Regions from separate parts of the Paenibacillus sp. FSL R5-0407 genome, predicted to be linked through region 2. Evidence: predicted binding sites of a transcription regulator. Region 2 holds the regulator's gene; the other holds the start of a gene.
The links. Region 2 encodes CtsR, which represses protease genes until heat stress. Its sites were predicted from a motif close to ATGGTCAATAAAGGTCAAACA; they were not measured.
Positions count from the first base shown of each region.

Region 1: the regulator CtsR is predicted to act here: its motif matches at 3,674-3,694, upstream of clpP (ATP-dependent Clp endopeptidase proteolytic subunit ClpP).

Region 1 is NZ_JBBPAX010000001.1:4,064,716-4,072,655, reverse strand. Features, by position in the region: gene NYE70_RS19290 (sugar ABC transporter substrate-binding protein) at 1-197, opposite strand, end outside; gene NYE70_RS19285 (carbohydrate ABC transporter permease) at 296-1,183, opposite strand; gene NYE70_RS19280 (ABC transporter permease) at 1,199-2,161, opposite strand; gene NYE70_RS19275 (LacI family DNA-binding transcriptional regulator) at 2,273-3,298, opposite strand; tRNA gene NYE70_RS19270 (tRNA-Arg) at 3,522-3,596, shown strand; gene clpP (ATP-dependent Clp endopeptidase proteolytic subunit ClpP) at 3,807-4,403, shown strand; gene NYE70_RS19260 (hypothetical protein) at 4,611-4,826, shown strand; gene ade (adenine deaminase) at 4,877-6,676, shown strand; gene NYE70_RS19250 (discoidin domain-containing protein) at 6,743-7,940, opposite strand, start outside.
Region 2 is NZ_JBBPAX010000001.1:2,976,798-2,984,737, reverse strand. Features, by position in the region: gene NYE70_RS14505 (HAD family hydrolase) at 42-752, opposite strand; gene NYE70_RS14500 (Kelch repeat-containing protein) at 1,105-3,381, shown strand; gene NYE70_RS14495 (CtsR family transcriptional regulator) at 3,653-4,111, shown strand; gene NYE70_RS14490 (UvrB/UvrC motif-containing protein) at 4,427-4,951, shown strand; gene NYE70_RS14485 (protein arginine kinase) at 4,964-6,022, shown strand; gene clpC (ATP-dependent protease ATP-binding subunit ClpC) at 6,059-7,940, shown strand, end outside.

The sequences.
Region 1 (7,940 bases), 1.1 Mb from region 2:
TCTTCTTTCGTATCCAGCTGCCAGGCCGGCTTCTCCGGATCCGGCGTATATCGTCCTTCTAGGGAAACCTCTTTGCCGGAGCTTTTCGAGCCGCCGCCGGATCCCCCGCCGCAGCCCGTTACGACCAGCGCAGCTGCCAAAAGTGCCGTGCCCACCTTAAGCCCTGTTTTGCCAAAAGCCTTGTTCATCTTCAACATCCAAACCCCTCCTCTTTTGTGTTAAAGCGCTTTCTAATCCGCCCGGAGCCTACCCCGTATCGGTCGTTTTCCCCGGTTTCACAACATATACCTTATCTCTACTCCTTCACCGCCCCCAGCATCATGCCCGAGATAAAGTACCTTTGCAAAATTGGATACATCACAACAATCGGCAAGGTTGTAATGACGATCGTTGCTAGTTGAACCCCTTTCGTCGTCGTTTCGATGACGACCGATCCCCCGATATTCTGCATCGACTGCGTCTGGGACTGAACGATAATCTCATACAGCTTCATCTGCAGCGGATAGAGGGCCTGATCGGTAATGTACAGCTTGGTCGTCATGAAATCGTTCCATTGTCCGACCCCGTTAAACAAGGCGATCGTCGCCATGGCCGGCATCGACAGCGGAATAAATATTTTCAGGAAAATGCGCCAGTCTCCGGCCCCGTCGATCTTGGCCGACTCTTCCAGCGAATCCGGGACATTTCGGAAGAAATTCATCAGGATGACCACATCGTAGTAACTGAACAGCGCAGGGATGATATACACCCAGAAGCTGTTGAGCAGCCCCAGCGATTTAATCAGCAAGTAGGTCGGAATCATACCGCCCGAGAAAAACATGGTGATCACGCCCATCGCCACATAGAGCTTGCGGCCGCGGACATATTTTTTGCTCAGACCGTAACCGATCATGGCGCAGAAGAAAACGTGCGTAATGACGCCGAGAAATGTTTTTGAGATCGAAATAAAGAAGGATTGCCAGATGCTCGTATCCCGAAAAACAGCCTGGTAGTTCTCCAATGAAAACTCCTTCGGCCAGAAGACGAAGCCCCCCTCAGCCAGCGATTTGCCGGAACTGAAGGATGAAACGATGACGTTCCAAAGCGGTACCACGATGATGATCGTAAAAATACTTAGTAAAATCAGATTTATCGCATCAAAGACCCGGCTATCGAGATCTTGTTTAGCCACCGTTCTGCTCACTCGGATGCCCCCTTACTAAAGCACGGATTGATTATCGTTCAATTTGCTGGTGACCTTGTTTGCCGTGACTAACAGAATGACGGACACAATCGAGACACCCAGGCCGACCGCCGTAGCGTAGGAAAAGTCGCCTTGCGTCATCCCCATGCGGTAGACGTAGGAGTTAATGACTTCCGCTCGGGCCCGGTTCTGCGAGTTCATCAGCACCAGCGTTTGATCCAGGTTGGAGCCGAGCAAGCCGCTGATCGTCAGAATCAGGTTCAAGCTGATGATCATTTTCATGTTCGGAATGGTGATGTTCCAGATTTGCCGCAGCCGGCTGGCTCCGTCAATCTTGGCCGCCTCGTAGTAGGTCGGGTCGATCTTCGACATAATCGCCAGATACAGAATGGTTCCCCAGCCCGCTTCCTTCCAGATGTCGGACAACGTGGCGATCCACCAGTACTTGCCGGCATCCAGCATAATATTGTGAGGTTGAGAGATCACGCCGAGATCCAGGAGCAGCTGATTGAACATCCCTGTCGTTGAGAACCAGGTAATCAGCATCCCGCCGAGCACGATCCAAGACAGAAAGTGCGGCAGATAGGAAACCGTCTGAACGATCTTTTTGAATCGGGTATGACCGACTTCAAAGATCATGATCGCCAGCACAATCGGAATGACGAAACCGATCAACAGCTTCAGAAAGCTGATCCCCAGTGTATTGACGACCGAATCCCAGAAATATTTGTCGGACAGAATGATTTTGAAATTTTCCAGTCCCACCCACGGGGCCGTGTCCAACGTATCGATGACCGTGTAGTTTTTAAAAGCGATCGTCAGTCCATAAATCGGAATGTAACAAAAAATAATCATAAAAATGACGCCAGGCAAAATCATTGACTGCAGTTCCCATTGTCTCCCGTAGTCGACCATAAAGTCTCTAATCCTTTGCCCCATGGGCTTTCTCTGCTCCAAATGCGCGTCTGATTTGGCCATCCCTTGGTCCCCCTTTTGGCTTCCATGCAATAAAAACGTTTTTATTTTCACATATAAAAATCTATCCCTGGCCCCGCCAAATTTTCGCGGATTCTTCAGAATACAGCCTTCTTACTCTTGGCCAAGGTCGTTTCTTTGGATTTTCACTTGGCTTGATCCTCTGACAACCAGTTCTCCCGCCAACTTCTGCTTCTTGCCCTGCTCCTTCTTCTGAATCATGCGTACCAAATGGTCGATGGCGAGCACGCCCTGCCTGGCGATCTGGTTCCTTACCGTTGTTAATGGAGGCGTGAAGTATTGGGCGATATCGATATCGTCAAACCCGACCACGCTGATGTCTGCAGGAACGTCGAATCCATGGGATTTCAGCGCGCGAATACAACCGATCGCACTCAAGTCGTTCCCCGCCAGGAACGCATCCGGCAATTTGTCCGGGTGCATATGAAGAAATGATTTTACCGCGTTGTAGGTGCCTTCTTCCTCAAAATAACCTTGGAGCACATAATCTTCATCCACGAGTAACTGATGCTCCCGCAAGGCCTCCAAGTAACCGTCCCTCCGCTGCACGCTGTCGAACATCGTGTCCACGCCGGAGATATAAGCGATTTTCTTGTGTCCGAGACTGATCAAGTATTTGGTTGCTTCGTAACCGGCCACGAAGGAATCGAAAATCACGCTGCCCATCGTTTCATTCTCCAGAAACCGATCCAGAAACACGGCCTTGATCTTTTCCTTCATCATCATGCTGACGTCTTCATCATCGATACGCAATTCCTCATAAATAATGACGCCGTCGACCCGCCGGCCCAAAATATTGCTCATTATGACCTGTTTGTCGCGGGTTACAAATACGTTCAGCCCATAGCCGAGCCGGTCGCATTCGCGGGCCATCGATTCAACCAGCGTATAGAAGTAGGGACCCGATACGCTGGTTGTAAAGAAGCCCAGCATTTTCGTTTTGCCTGTTTTAAGCTGCTTGCCGTTCAAATTCGGAACATAATTCATTCGTTTCGCCACGTTTAGCACATGCGATTTGGTCTCGGGGTTCAAAACATCGACATTGTTTAACGCATTGGAAACTGTCGAGATCGATACACCCGCCTCTCGAGCCACATCCTTGATGGTAACCTTACCCATATCCAATCTTCCTTTTTATAAAAACGTTTTTATAATTCTAAATTAGCATAGAAGCGCTTTCATGACAATGCCTATTTTACAAAAATAGTTCTCGTCTACCACTCTCGCCCGTTCTCCATATGTTCCCTTGAAACTATTTTAGAGAACTTGCTTGCTTTTTAAACTCGTATGTCATATAATCATTTTTGCTACGCTAAATGGATGTAACTAATTCATACAACTTGCGCCCGTGGTCCAATGGATATGACGTAGGCCTCCGGAGCCTGAGATCGAGGTTCGATTCCTCGCGGGCGCGCCATTATACTTATCAGCAGATTGCTGGATATCATATGTTTTACCCACTAACCCTTATGCACGGGTTTTTTTATTACACAGAGTTTGACTTTCTTTGACTTTCTGTTTTAAATTGTTTATTATGAGGTTAATATTCATCGATTCCGTCAATTCTGAAATTGATTGAACCGATTTCGTTCACATGGTTGATCCAACTAATAAGGAGGTTTTATCGGTGAGTTATATTCCTATGGTCGTTGAACAAAGTAACCGCGGTGAGCGCGCTTATGACATTTACTCCAGACTGCTGAAGGACCGCATCATTTTCCTGGGTTCTCAGGTGAATGACGTCGTCGCAAATGCGATTATTGCGCAAATGCTGTTTCTGGACGCGGAAGAACCGGGCAAAGACATCCATCTCTACATTAACAGCCCTGGCGGTTCCATTACAGCCGGGATGGCCATTTTCGATACGATGCAGTTCATTAAGTCCGACGTCTCCACCATTTGCGTGGGTCTCGCGGCTTCCATGGGCGCTTTCCTGCTGAATGCCGGCGCCGAAGGCAAACGCTACGCGCTGCCGAACAGCGAGATCATGATTCACCAGCCGCTCGGTGGAGCCGAAGGCCAGGCTACCGATATCGAAATCCGGGCACGCCGCATTCTGAAGATGCGCGACAAGCTGAACAAGATCTTGGCCGAACGCACTGGCCAGCCGCTGGACCGGATCGAGAAGGATACGGACCGTGACTACTTCATGAGCGCGGCCGAAGCTAAAGAATACGGCCTGATCGATCGCGTCATCGAAAAAGTTACGCCACAAGGCGTATAACTGTATTTAACTTCATACGTTAATAAAGCCAAGGACCGTCCCAGAAGTGTATATCACGCTCGCGGGGCGGTCCTTTGTATAATTTCAATGGCTCGGCACGATAACTGGAAAACCTACAGTTAATTCCCATCAGTTCAAGCTTTTTTGGATATTAAATGTAAAACCTGTAGTTAATCCTTCTTTACGGACTTCCAAAGTGGTTAGATAGTGAAAATAGCTGGAGGTTTTCCAGATATTTTCGAAAATCGGGGGCAGACTGGCAAATTAGCTGGAGAAATTACAGTTAATCTACTTTCCTTGAGGGACCCGGCAGGCAGTGCCGGGCTTCTTTTTATTTTCGGTAAACGATATTATGGCGTGATTACCCTTTTCATGCGCATCGTCACTTTGCCGGGTTGCCTTGCATTTTCGCCGATTCGGTGAAAAAATATGAGCAGAGAAGTTAGCCACCCACCAACTAAGGAGTGAACAAGATGAGCCATACCCACGATGAACAATGGACCGAGGTTCGCCGGACGCTTGCCCAAGTGGCCACCGGAACAAAGAAGGCCGATCTGGTCGTTAAAAACGGTACCCTCGTCAACGTATACACCGGACAGCTTCAGGCTCATACCGACGTGGCTGTCGCCGCAGGGCGGATCGCTTATGTCGGCGATGCCAGCCATACGATCGGCCAAGATACGGTCGTACTGGACGCGAAGGGACGGTTTATCGCCCCGGGTCTACTGGACGGGCATATGCATGTCGAGAGCACGATGCTCTCGGTCACCGAGTTCGCCAAAGCCGCATTGGCGAAGGGCACCACCGGCATTTTCATGGACCCTCATGAAATCGCCAATGTGTTTGGAGCCGACGGCGTACGCTGGATGCACGAAGAGGGGCGTGCTTTGCCGCTGAAGGTATACACAACCTTCCCTTCGTGCGTGCCCGCCACGGACAATCTCGAGGACGCCGGAGCCGAGCTGAACGTCGCCGATATCGAGGACGGAATGACCTGGGAAGGCGTCGAGGGTCTCGGCGAAGTGATGAACTTCCCGGGCGTCGTGTACGGCGACCCCAAAATGACCGGCGAGATCGCCGCGACATGCCGGGCAGGCAAGGCGGTCACCGGGCATTTCCCGAGCGAGGACGAGCCGATGCTGCAAGCGTACATCGCCTCAGGGGTTACGTCCTGCCATGAGACGGTCACACGGGAGCAAGGACTGCTGAAGCTTCAGCTAGGCATGCATCTCATGATCCGCGAGGGCTCCGCCTGGCATGATGTGAAGGAAGTGATCAAGGTCGTGACGGAAGATCACGTGCATCCGGGCAACATCATGCTGGTTACGGACGACGTTTACCCGCAGACCCTGATCGAGAAGGGTCATATGAACCACGTCGTCCGCCGGGCCATCGAGGAAGGCGTCGAGCCGGTCACCGCCATCCAGATGGGCTCGATCAACACGGCCCGCTATTTCCGGGTCGACGGTGAAGTCGGCGGCATCGCGCCGGGCAAATGCGCCGATCTGCTGCTGATCGACAGCCTGAAGGACATGGAGCCGTCCACCGTCATCACGGACGGCAACGTGGTGTTTGACGGCGGCGCGCTGCAAATGGCCTTCCCGGCCTATGCTTATCCGGAAGCCGCACGGCAGTCGGTGCATTTGGCACGGCCGCTGGAGACACGCGACTTCGCGCTGGCGAGCAGCCGTAAGGACGGGGCCGCCGAAACGGAAGTGAACGTCATCCGCGCGATCGAGAACAGCGCACGGACCGCACGCGGCACTGCACGCCTCCCCGTGAAGGACGGCTTTATTCAGTCAAGCCTGGAGCAGGACGTCATTACGCTGGCCTGTATCGACCGCCATCACGGTACCGGGCAGATTTCGCTCGCCTTCGCGCAGGGCTTCGGACTGGAGCGGGGCGCGGTGGCATCGACCGTAGCGCACGACAGCCATAACCTCCTGGTCATGGGCACCAATCCGGAGGATATGGCCTTCGCCGCCAATGAATTGGCTAAACTCGGCGGCGGCATGATCGCCGTTCTGGACGGACAGATCCTAGCCTCCGTGTCGATGGTTATCGCCGGATTGATGTCCGATCAGCCGCTGGAGATCGTTGTAAAGGAAGTCCAGGCGCTGGAGCAAGCGTGGAAGACGCTGGGCTGCGAGCTGAACGCGCCATTTATGACGTTCTCGCTGATCGCCCTGCCGGTGATCCCCGAGCTGCGCATCACCAACCGCGGCTTGGCGGACGTCGACAAGTTCGAGCTGATCCCTGTAGAGATCGGATAATTAAGCTTCATTAATATAGGGGCGTCCCTTGGTCAGCTATGATGACCAGGTGACGCCCCTTCATTTTTAATAAATCTTGATGGAAGATGTAATGTCGCTCCAGCCTTCCGGCGTCAGGGACGAGTCGTCCACCGTGCGAACCTGCTTGTTCCCGAGGAAATGATCATGCTCATAGAGCTCTACCGTAGCTCCTCCAAATACCCGAAGCGAAGTGATATCGTCGTTCTGAATTCCCGCTTGGCGCAGTTGGTCCAGCGTGTAAGAGCCCGGAGCCAGCGTGACCGCATACCCGCCATAGCTTCCGTCCTTGTAGAAGACAGCTCCCTTCTTCAAGCCGTAAGCCTCCAGCTCATAAATGCGTGCAGCGGTATCCGTCGAAAGGTTCCCCGCATCCGTAATGTAGACCCTGATATACCGCCCGAAGGTATTGACCTCATGGAGCGTAATATCCTTGGTGTTCCCGGATACGGCAGAAACATCGGTCCAGCTTGTGCCGTTGTCGCTGACCTGAATCACAAAGTTCCTCGTATTGATCTTCCGGTTCTCCCCTCCTGCACCCGCATGCTTCACGACGAACCGATACAGGTTATGGCGCTCGCCCAGATCAATCCGTAGCCAGTGCGGTTCAGCGCCGGTAGCGCACCACTTGCTGTTACTCAGAACGGTCCCGTCAATCGCCTTGCCAGGTGGCTCTGCCTGCACATACCCGTCGGCCGTTGCCGTTCCTTGCCTCGCAACGTTCACGTATCCCCCTGCCAAGGCTTTGCCCGTCACAGGAATGTCGACCACGGCTTGAACAGGGTAATGATCCGACGGATACAGGCCATTCTCATTGTAGCGGTTGATCTCAATCGATTGAATGGCCGACGCTCCGCGATGGAAAATCCAATCGATATGGTGCCCTGATATGTTGCCGTTATAATTGCTGACCGTCGATGCATTGACCAGCGACTGTCCCTTTTGAAGCCACATATCATTGAAAGCCGATTGTTCCAAAGTGGTGAAGGCAGCCTCTGTCTCCGGCGCATTGAAATCCCCTCCGATGAAGACCGGCGTATCTGCGGAAGGAACGATCTCCGCTACCCGGTCCAGAATCAATTGGGAGGATAACGTCCGACTGGCGGCATCCAAGGAATAGTGAGTGTTGAAATAGTAGAACACGGTGCGGGAATTGTCCTTGGCCTGGAATTTGGCCCAGGTGCAGATCCGAGGCCACTTATCAGCTTCGGAGTATCGGCTTCCCTCGACCTCCGGCGTTTGGCTA
Region 2 (7,940 bases):
AATTAACTGTAGAAAATACAGTTATATAGAGAAACCAATCATTAACCCAGCTCTAAAATACGCCTAAAATCTCCGTCCCAAATCTGATGTTTACAATCCACCGTTTCCGTCTCCGGGGAGCAATTGGAATGGTAGTAGCACGCATCCATGCCCATGCGATTGGCGCCCGCAATATCAGTAGTCGCGTCATTTCCGATCATAATGGCAGAAGTCAAATCAACATTAAACGTGTCGGCAAGATAGGTATAGAACAGCGGATCAGGCTTGCAAATCCCCGGATTGGAGGAGATGGCTATGCCATCAAAAAAGTCCGTAATGCCAAGGATGCGCATTTCCGCTTCCACAAAGGCCGTTTGTCCGTTAGATAATAAATAAATTTTCTTATTCCGATCTTTTAATGTGCTTAAAGTTTCTTTAACGCCATCATATAGTTTTAAGCTTCGTATAGAAAGTAATCTAAACCAACGCACCGTTTCATCGAGCCAGTTTTCTTCCGGATTGTATCCTAGTTCTGCAACGATATTTTTGAAAATCAATTGAATATCCAGCTCAGGAAATTCGCATTCAATAAGTGGGGTGGAAATTTGTCTTGTGACCTCTTTGCGATATTGGTCTTTCAATACATTTGGGTCTAGTGAATAACCGCTGTAAAGAAAATGGTAGCTAAGTCTTTCCCAAACCATAGGGTCTTCTTCATCCGTGTGAATATCGATTAATGTACCGTATAAATCGAAAATATAAGAATTATACATACCGTTAGCGCGATGCCTCCATTCAATAAAAATATACGTGAAGAATGAGTGAAAACGATTGCACAATTTACATAAACTAATTTTACCACGAAAAGCAGTAGATAATGATGAATTATTTAATTCAATAAGAAATAAATCCGAAACCTATTTAATGTCAAAGGGAGTTGGCGATAAGCCACTTATCCGTTTAGTGGAGTTGGGGAAGGGGGGGGAACTTTCGACTTGTCCTAAGAAAATTAGAACTGATATCTAAAATTGTGAGTATCCCTTTACCGATAATAGTTATGAAGGCCTAGACTATAAGTCCTTTAAACAGCACAGCGAGTGCAACATGAGGGGGAAAACAGCCAAGATGAAACATAACAAATTTGCGAGAAGGACAATCGCAGCCGGTGTGGCCGCCGCTTTGATCGGAACACTGGCACCTATGAATTTCGTACATACTAATAAAGCAAGCGCAGCGGGAGAAATTCCTAAGATGTTCGCGGCGGCAACTGCAACGACGCCGTCCTCGGCGGCTTCGAGCATCGGGACATTTAAAGCTCTAAAGAGCTTTCCTGCCCCAAAAGCCGGCGTGATCGATGCGGTGGTACTGAATAGTCAGGAGGTTCTGTTCCTGGCCTATGAAAATGAGAGCGCGAAGCTTTTCAAGTACAACACAGGGTCTGATAGCTGGCAGCAGGTTCAGGGTTCCTCGCTAAAGTTTCCAAAAACGTTTGCCCGTCTGCAGAACGGGAACATCGTTATATTAGGCGGTGTAGATAGCTCGGATGATCAGAGTACGCAAGCGGAATTGTATAATGTGCAAACCAATAAATTCAGCAAAATAGCCTCAATGCCGGGCCCTCAAAGAGAAGGTGTGGTCATGAATGCCGTGACGCTTAAAAATGGTCATTTGCTTGTAATGGGTTCCTACCAGCTATATACGAAGAAACATCCTTATGTGTACGAATATAATCCGGACACGGACACCTGGACCGAGCCGATACAATTTTCTGATATGGGCAGGGAGCTATATATTACTCCGCAAGGCGATGCGCTCAGTTATGGCGCAGGCTTGGATGAGAACATATCGGCAGGCCAACTGTATAAGGCCGATATGGATAAGTTTTACTCCATTGCAACGATGCCTTACTTTACTAGCTTCCAGGCCCAAACGGCAATGGCTGACGGCCGGTTTTTCATGGCAGGCGGAGTGTTGCATGGCGGCAGGGGCAACGAACCGGTATCAGAAGCTGTAGTATATGATCCGGCTACGAATTTATGGAGTGATGTAGGCAATATGTCGACAGCCCGCTCCAATGCGGCAGCGGCGCTGCTGCCTGACGGAAAGGTGATCGTCGCAGGAGGAAGAGGCGGCAACAATACAGGCCAGCTGAACTCGACTGAAGTTTACGATCCGAAAACCAACAAGTGGACCAGGGGTCCGGTAATGAAGTACAAACATGAAAACCCGATATCGATTACAATGGCTAATGGCAATATTATTTTTATCGGAAAAGGCAGCGAGAATGGCATTAAGCCTATGGAAATGCTGCAAGCCGCCAAGACCTCAGATGGAGGAAACACCGGGACTTCAAATAAGGGAACGGTGTTTGAGGGGACTCTTGTCGCCACTAAGACACAGTTGAAGCAAGATGGCTGGACCTACAAAATCTTGTACTACAAAAATGTGAAGGCCAATTTCAGATGGAAGCTCGGAAATATGGAGTATACGCATCAGTATCTTGTTCGACAGCAGGATGGAACAAACACGACGGAAATTGTGCTTACAGGCCGGTTTGATTTTGTGAAGCTGGATCAGGATGTAGTGTATTTCATTCAGGACAATTACTTGAAGAAATTAAAGCTCGGCGACACTTTCGGCGAGATGATCCCTTATCCGACAAAATACGGATTGGACACGGATTCGGCTTCTATCTTCCGTCGTAAAACTCAGCAAGGCGCGTCGCTTGATCTGGGGATGAGGGCTTTTGACGGGGAATATATATATGCTTGGGAACGTTCGAAACGGGATGCCTACGAAGAGTGGGGAATGCCGGTTCGTTACAAATATGACGGAAGCAGTCTGCAGGTTTTGAGCTATACGTATGGACGGAGCGCACAATTTTTCCCCGACAAGCTTGAATTGGCCGGCGACTATTTGCTATACACCACTTACCCGGATTCAAAAGAGAACAGGGAGGCTGTGAACAAAGGCTACATGCTGCATTCCCTCAAGAAGGACGGGACCTGGGAAAAGGACTTGGCCCGGATATACAGCTTTGATAAGTATAAAGATAGAGTTTATTATGGTGATGCAAATGACGGAAAAGTGTATTCCGCGCTAGGCGACGGCAGTGACAAGAAATTGTTTGAGGCGGAAGGCTGGGGCGGGGATCGTTACTTTTTTGATAATTCGGTCATTTATGAAACCCCGGATAAAATCGTAAGGAACTCGCTCGACGGTAAGCAGAAAAAGGTACTCAAGCAAAATACGGCCCGCTACAGCTATATGTTAGTTTCGGTAGACAGCAAGGCAATTGTCTTTGACAGACAGGACAATAACAAGTACGGGAAATGGGCAGGAACCTACAAAAAGGATCTCGCAACAGGTAAGGAAGTGCTGATTTCCGCGCCATCCAAATAAAGTGCTCTAAATGCAAAGTACACACGCCCTCGATTCATGATGAATCGGGGGTGTTTTTCACGTGTTTCGGTCCCTCTTGGCAAATCGGAAATTTGTGCTATAATAAAGTTAAAGTCAAAGAAAGTCAAAGTCAACATATCATGACCATCCCATATTCAAACCGGCGCATACGGTTAATACTATTCATACATGCGATGCTTTGTTTATATATAGCAGATCAGTTACATCGGTGGCGCGGTATGTTGGAGTAATGAGCAATGGAGGATGTGTGATGCGCAATATCTCCGATATTATTGAGAAATATCTCAAAAGCATTTTGCACGAAAGTCCCGAAGGGGCGATAGAAATTCAGCGTAATGATCTGGCCGATCAGTTTTCCTGCGTTCCTTCCCAGATTAACTATGTGATTAGCACAAGATTCACCCTGGAGAAGGGTTATCTGGTGGAGAGCAAACGCGGGGGCGGCGGTTATGTCCGAATTAGGCGGATCGAATTACCGGGCCCGACCACTTTGCATACGCACCTTCATCAGACGATTGGCGACGAAATCGGCCAGTCTGCGGCGGAGGGGCTGATTTATCAATTGGAAGAGGCCAGGTTTCTTAGCAGCCGGGAGGCTTCCCTAATGAGGGCGGCAGTATCCAGGGAAATACTGATGGTGAAGCTGCCGTACCGCGATCAGATCCGGGCGCGGCTGATGAAGGCGATGCTGATATCATTACTCGGTTAATGACCGGCACAGCCTCTTAAAATGCAAGTTCAAAAAGTCGGGTTTTCAGGACCGAAGCGTATGCTTCCGAAGTGCGTTTTTACAAAACGCTTTAGGTTGGATGAAGCTAGGGACTGAGTAGCGGAGCTAAACGTTTTCGTAGAAAACGACTTCGTAAGCATTTGCTCATGAGGTACGTGAGCAACGGAAGGCCCGGCTGAATTCAAGATTCGACGTCGAATCCGCTTCATGATTTGCTTCGTCCTGGAAAGATGATTTTTTGAATAACATCAATAATTATGTGTTGAGTCTATCCATAAGAGGAGGGACATCCCAATGCAATGCCAAGAGTGCGGCAAACGCCCAGCTACGCTTCATTTTACGAAGATCGTAAATGGGGAAAAGACGGAATTTCATATTTGTGAAGCTTGTGCCAGAGAAAAAGGGGAGATGATTCCCGGAACGACAGGCGGATTCTCCATTCATAATCTGCTGTCGGGACTGATGGATTTTCATCCTGGTATTCAGGGACATCCCAGCGCAGCTAAACAAAACGAGAACATCCGCTGTGAGGAGTGCGGTCTAACCTATTCCCAGTTCAGCAAGATCGGACGTTTTGGCTGCAGCTCCTGTTATAAATATTTTAATGACCGACTCGATCCGCTCTTCAAAAGAGTGCATGGCAACACGGTCCATGTGGGCAAAGTGCCGAAACGGGCGGGCAGTCATATCCAGGTACAGCGCAAGCTGGACGACCTCCGGCGAGAATTGCAGTACCGGATTGTTCAGGAAGAATTTGAGGAAGCGGCTGCGCTCCGGGACCAGATCCGTGAACTTGAAAAGAATATTCCCGCAGAGTAGGAGGAGAGTATCATGCCTAATCTTCGTTTTACAGAACAGCCGTTAAGCGAATGGATGAGCCAGGGCGGAAAGGAATCGGATATCGTCATCAGCACCCGGGTGCGGATCGCGCGTAACTTGATACATCATCCGTTTCCGATGCTGGCGACGAATCAACAGTCGGAAGAAGTGCTGGGTTTGTTGCGGGAAGTGCTGACGGATGAGCGGCTGCAGCAATACGGCATGCTCCACCCGGTTCTACTCGCCGATTTGGAGGAGCTGGACAAGAAGATTCTGGTCGAGAAGCATCTGATCAGTCCGAATCTGGCCGGAGAATCCCGAAAAGGCGCCGTCTTTATCAGTGAAGACGAAAGTTTGAGCATTATGGTGAACGAAGAAGACCATTTGAGAATTCAATGTTTATATCCCGGCTTTCAAGTGCAAGAAGCTTGGGATAAGGCGACCGAGATTGATGACATTTTCGAGGATCATGTAGATTATGCCTTTGATGGGAACCGGGGCTTTCTGACCAGCTGTCCAACCAACGTCGGCACGGGATTACGTGCCTCAGTCATGATGCATCTGCCGGCATTGGTGCTTACGCAGCAGATCAACCGGATATTATCCGCTGTATCCCAGGTAGGACTTACGGTGCGTGGCATATACGGCGAAGGCAGCGAAGCGATGGGGAACTTGTTTCAAATCTCAAATCAGATTACACTAGGACAAAGCGAAACGGAAATTATTGAGAATTTGTATGGTGTCGTCCTGCAGATTATCGAGCATGAGAAAAATGCCCGCGAAAGGCTGCTGTCCGAATCGCGCTTGCGGATGATTGACCGTGTAATGCGTTCTTACGGGATTTTATCCCACGCTGCGATTATGGATTCGAAAGAGGCGGCTCAGAGGCTTTCCGACGTCCGGCTTGGCGTGGATATCGGTTTGATCGATGACGTTCCCGCAGGGGTGCTGAATGAGCTGAATGTCATGACGCAGCCTGGTTTTCTGCAGAAACTGTTCGGCGAAAACTTATCGCCTGGCGAGCGGGATATGTACCGCGCCAAGCTGATTCGGGAAAAAGTGGGTAAATAACTGAAACGATAGATTCTATATGGAGGTGCAAACAATATGATGTTTGGAAGATTTACGGAACGTGCCCAGAAGGTGTTGGCCTTGGCCCAGGAAGAAGCAGTCAGACTAGGTCACAATAATATTGGTACTGAGCATATTTTGCTCGGATTGATCCGCGAAGGAGAAGGGATTGCCGCCAAAGCGCTGATCGGCCTTGGACTCGGACTCGAGAAAATTCAAGATGAAGTGGAAACGCTGATCGGTCGCGGACAAGAACAGCCGTCTAATATCGCCTATACGCCAAGAGCCAAAAAGGTTATTGAGCTGTCTATGGACGAAGCGCGCAAATTGGGTCATACCTATGTCGGTACCGAGCACATTTTGCTTGGCTTGATTCGGGAAGGTGAAGGGGTTGCGGCACGCGTGCTGAACAATCTCGGCATCAGCTTGAACAAAGCCCGCCAGCAAGTGCTGCAGCTGCTTGGCAGCAGCGAAGCCGTATCAAGCCATCATGGAGCGCCTGCCAATGTCAATACACCGACGCTGGACAGCTTGGCCCGTGATTTGACGGCTTCCGCCAAGGAAGGGAATCTCGACCCGGTTATCGGACGCAGTAAAGAAATCGAGCGGGTTATCCAGGTGCTTAGCCGCCGGACCAAGAACAATCCGGTGCTCATCGGGGAACCCGGCGTCGGGAAAACGGCGATTGCCGAAGGCCTGGCGCAGAAGATTATCAACAACGAAATTCCGGAAACCCTCCGCGATAAAAGAGTTATGACCCTCGACATGGGGTCCGTTGTCGCCGGTACCAAATACCGGGGTGAATTTGAAGATCGCCTGAAAAAGATTATGGATGAAATCCGCCAAGCCGGAAATATCATCCTGTTCATCGACGAATTGCATACCTTGATTGGAGCGGGCGGTGCCGAAGGCGCCATCGACGCTTCCAATATCCTGAAGCCAGCGCTCGCCCGGGGCGAATTGCAGTGCATCGGGGCCACGACGCTGGATGAGTACCGCAAATATATTGAAAAAGACGCCGCGCTGGAACGCCGGTTCCAGCCGATTACGGTAGATCAGCCGTCGGTTGATGAAGCGATTCAGATCCTGCACGGACTGCGTGACCGGTATGAAGCGCATCACCGGGTGAAGATTACCGACGAAGCGATTGAACAGGCCGTCAAGCTGTCCGACCGTTATATCCAGGACCGTTTTCTGCCGGACAAAGCGATTGACCTGATTGATGAAGCGGGCTCCAAAGTAAGGCTGAATTCCTATACGGTACCGCCAAATCTGAAGCAGCTTGAAAACCGTCTGGACGACATCCGCAAGGAGAAAGACGCTGCGGTTCAGAGCCAGGAATTCGAAAAAGCGGCCGCGCTTCGCGATACCGAGCAAAAGATTCGCGAAGAGCTGGATGTAACGAAGAATCAATGGAAAGAAAAACAGGGCCGTACCGATTCCGAGGTAACTCCGGAGGATATCGCTCAGGTGGTAGCCAGCTGGACGGGAATCCCGGTCATCAAACTGAAAGAAGAAGAAACCGAGCGTTTGCTGAATATGGAACAAATCCTGCATGAGCGGGTAATCGGCCAAGACGAAGCCGTAAAAGCCGTCAGCCGGGCAATCCGCCGGGCCCGTGCAGGTCTTAAGGATCCGAAGCGTCCGATGGGTTCGTTTATTTTCCTCGGTCCGACCGGGGTAGGTAAAACCGAGCTGGCAAGAGCGCTCGCCGAATCGATGTTCGGCGACGAGAATGCCGTCATCCGCATCGACATGTCGGAGTACATGGAGAAGCACTCCACGGCCCGTCTGGTAGGTGCGCCTCCGGGATATGTAGGATATGAGGAAGGCGGCCAATTGACCGAAAAAGTACGCCGCAAGCCTTATTCCGTAGTCCTGCTGGATGAAATCGAAAAAGCTCATCCGGAAGTATTCA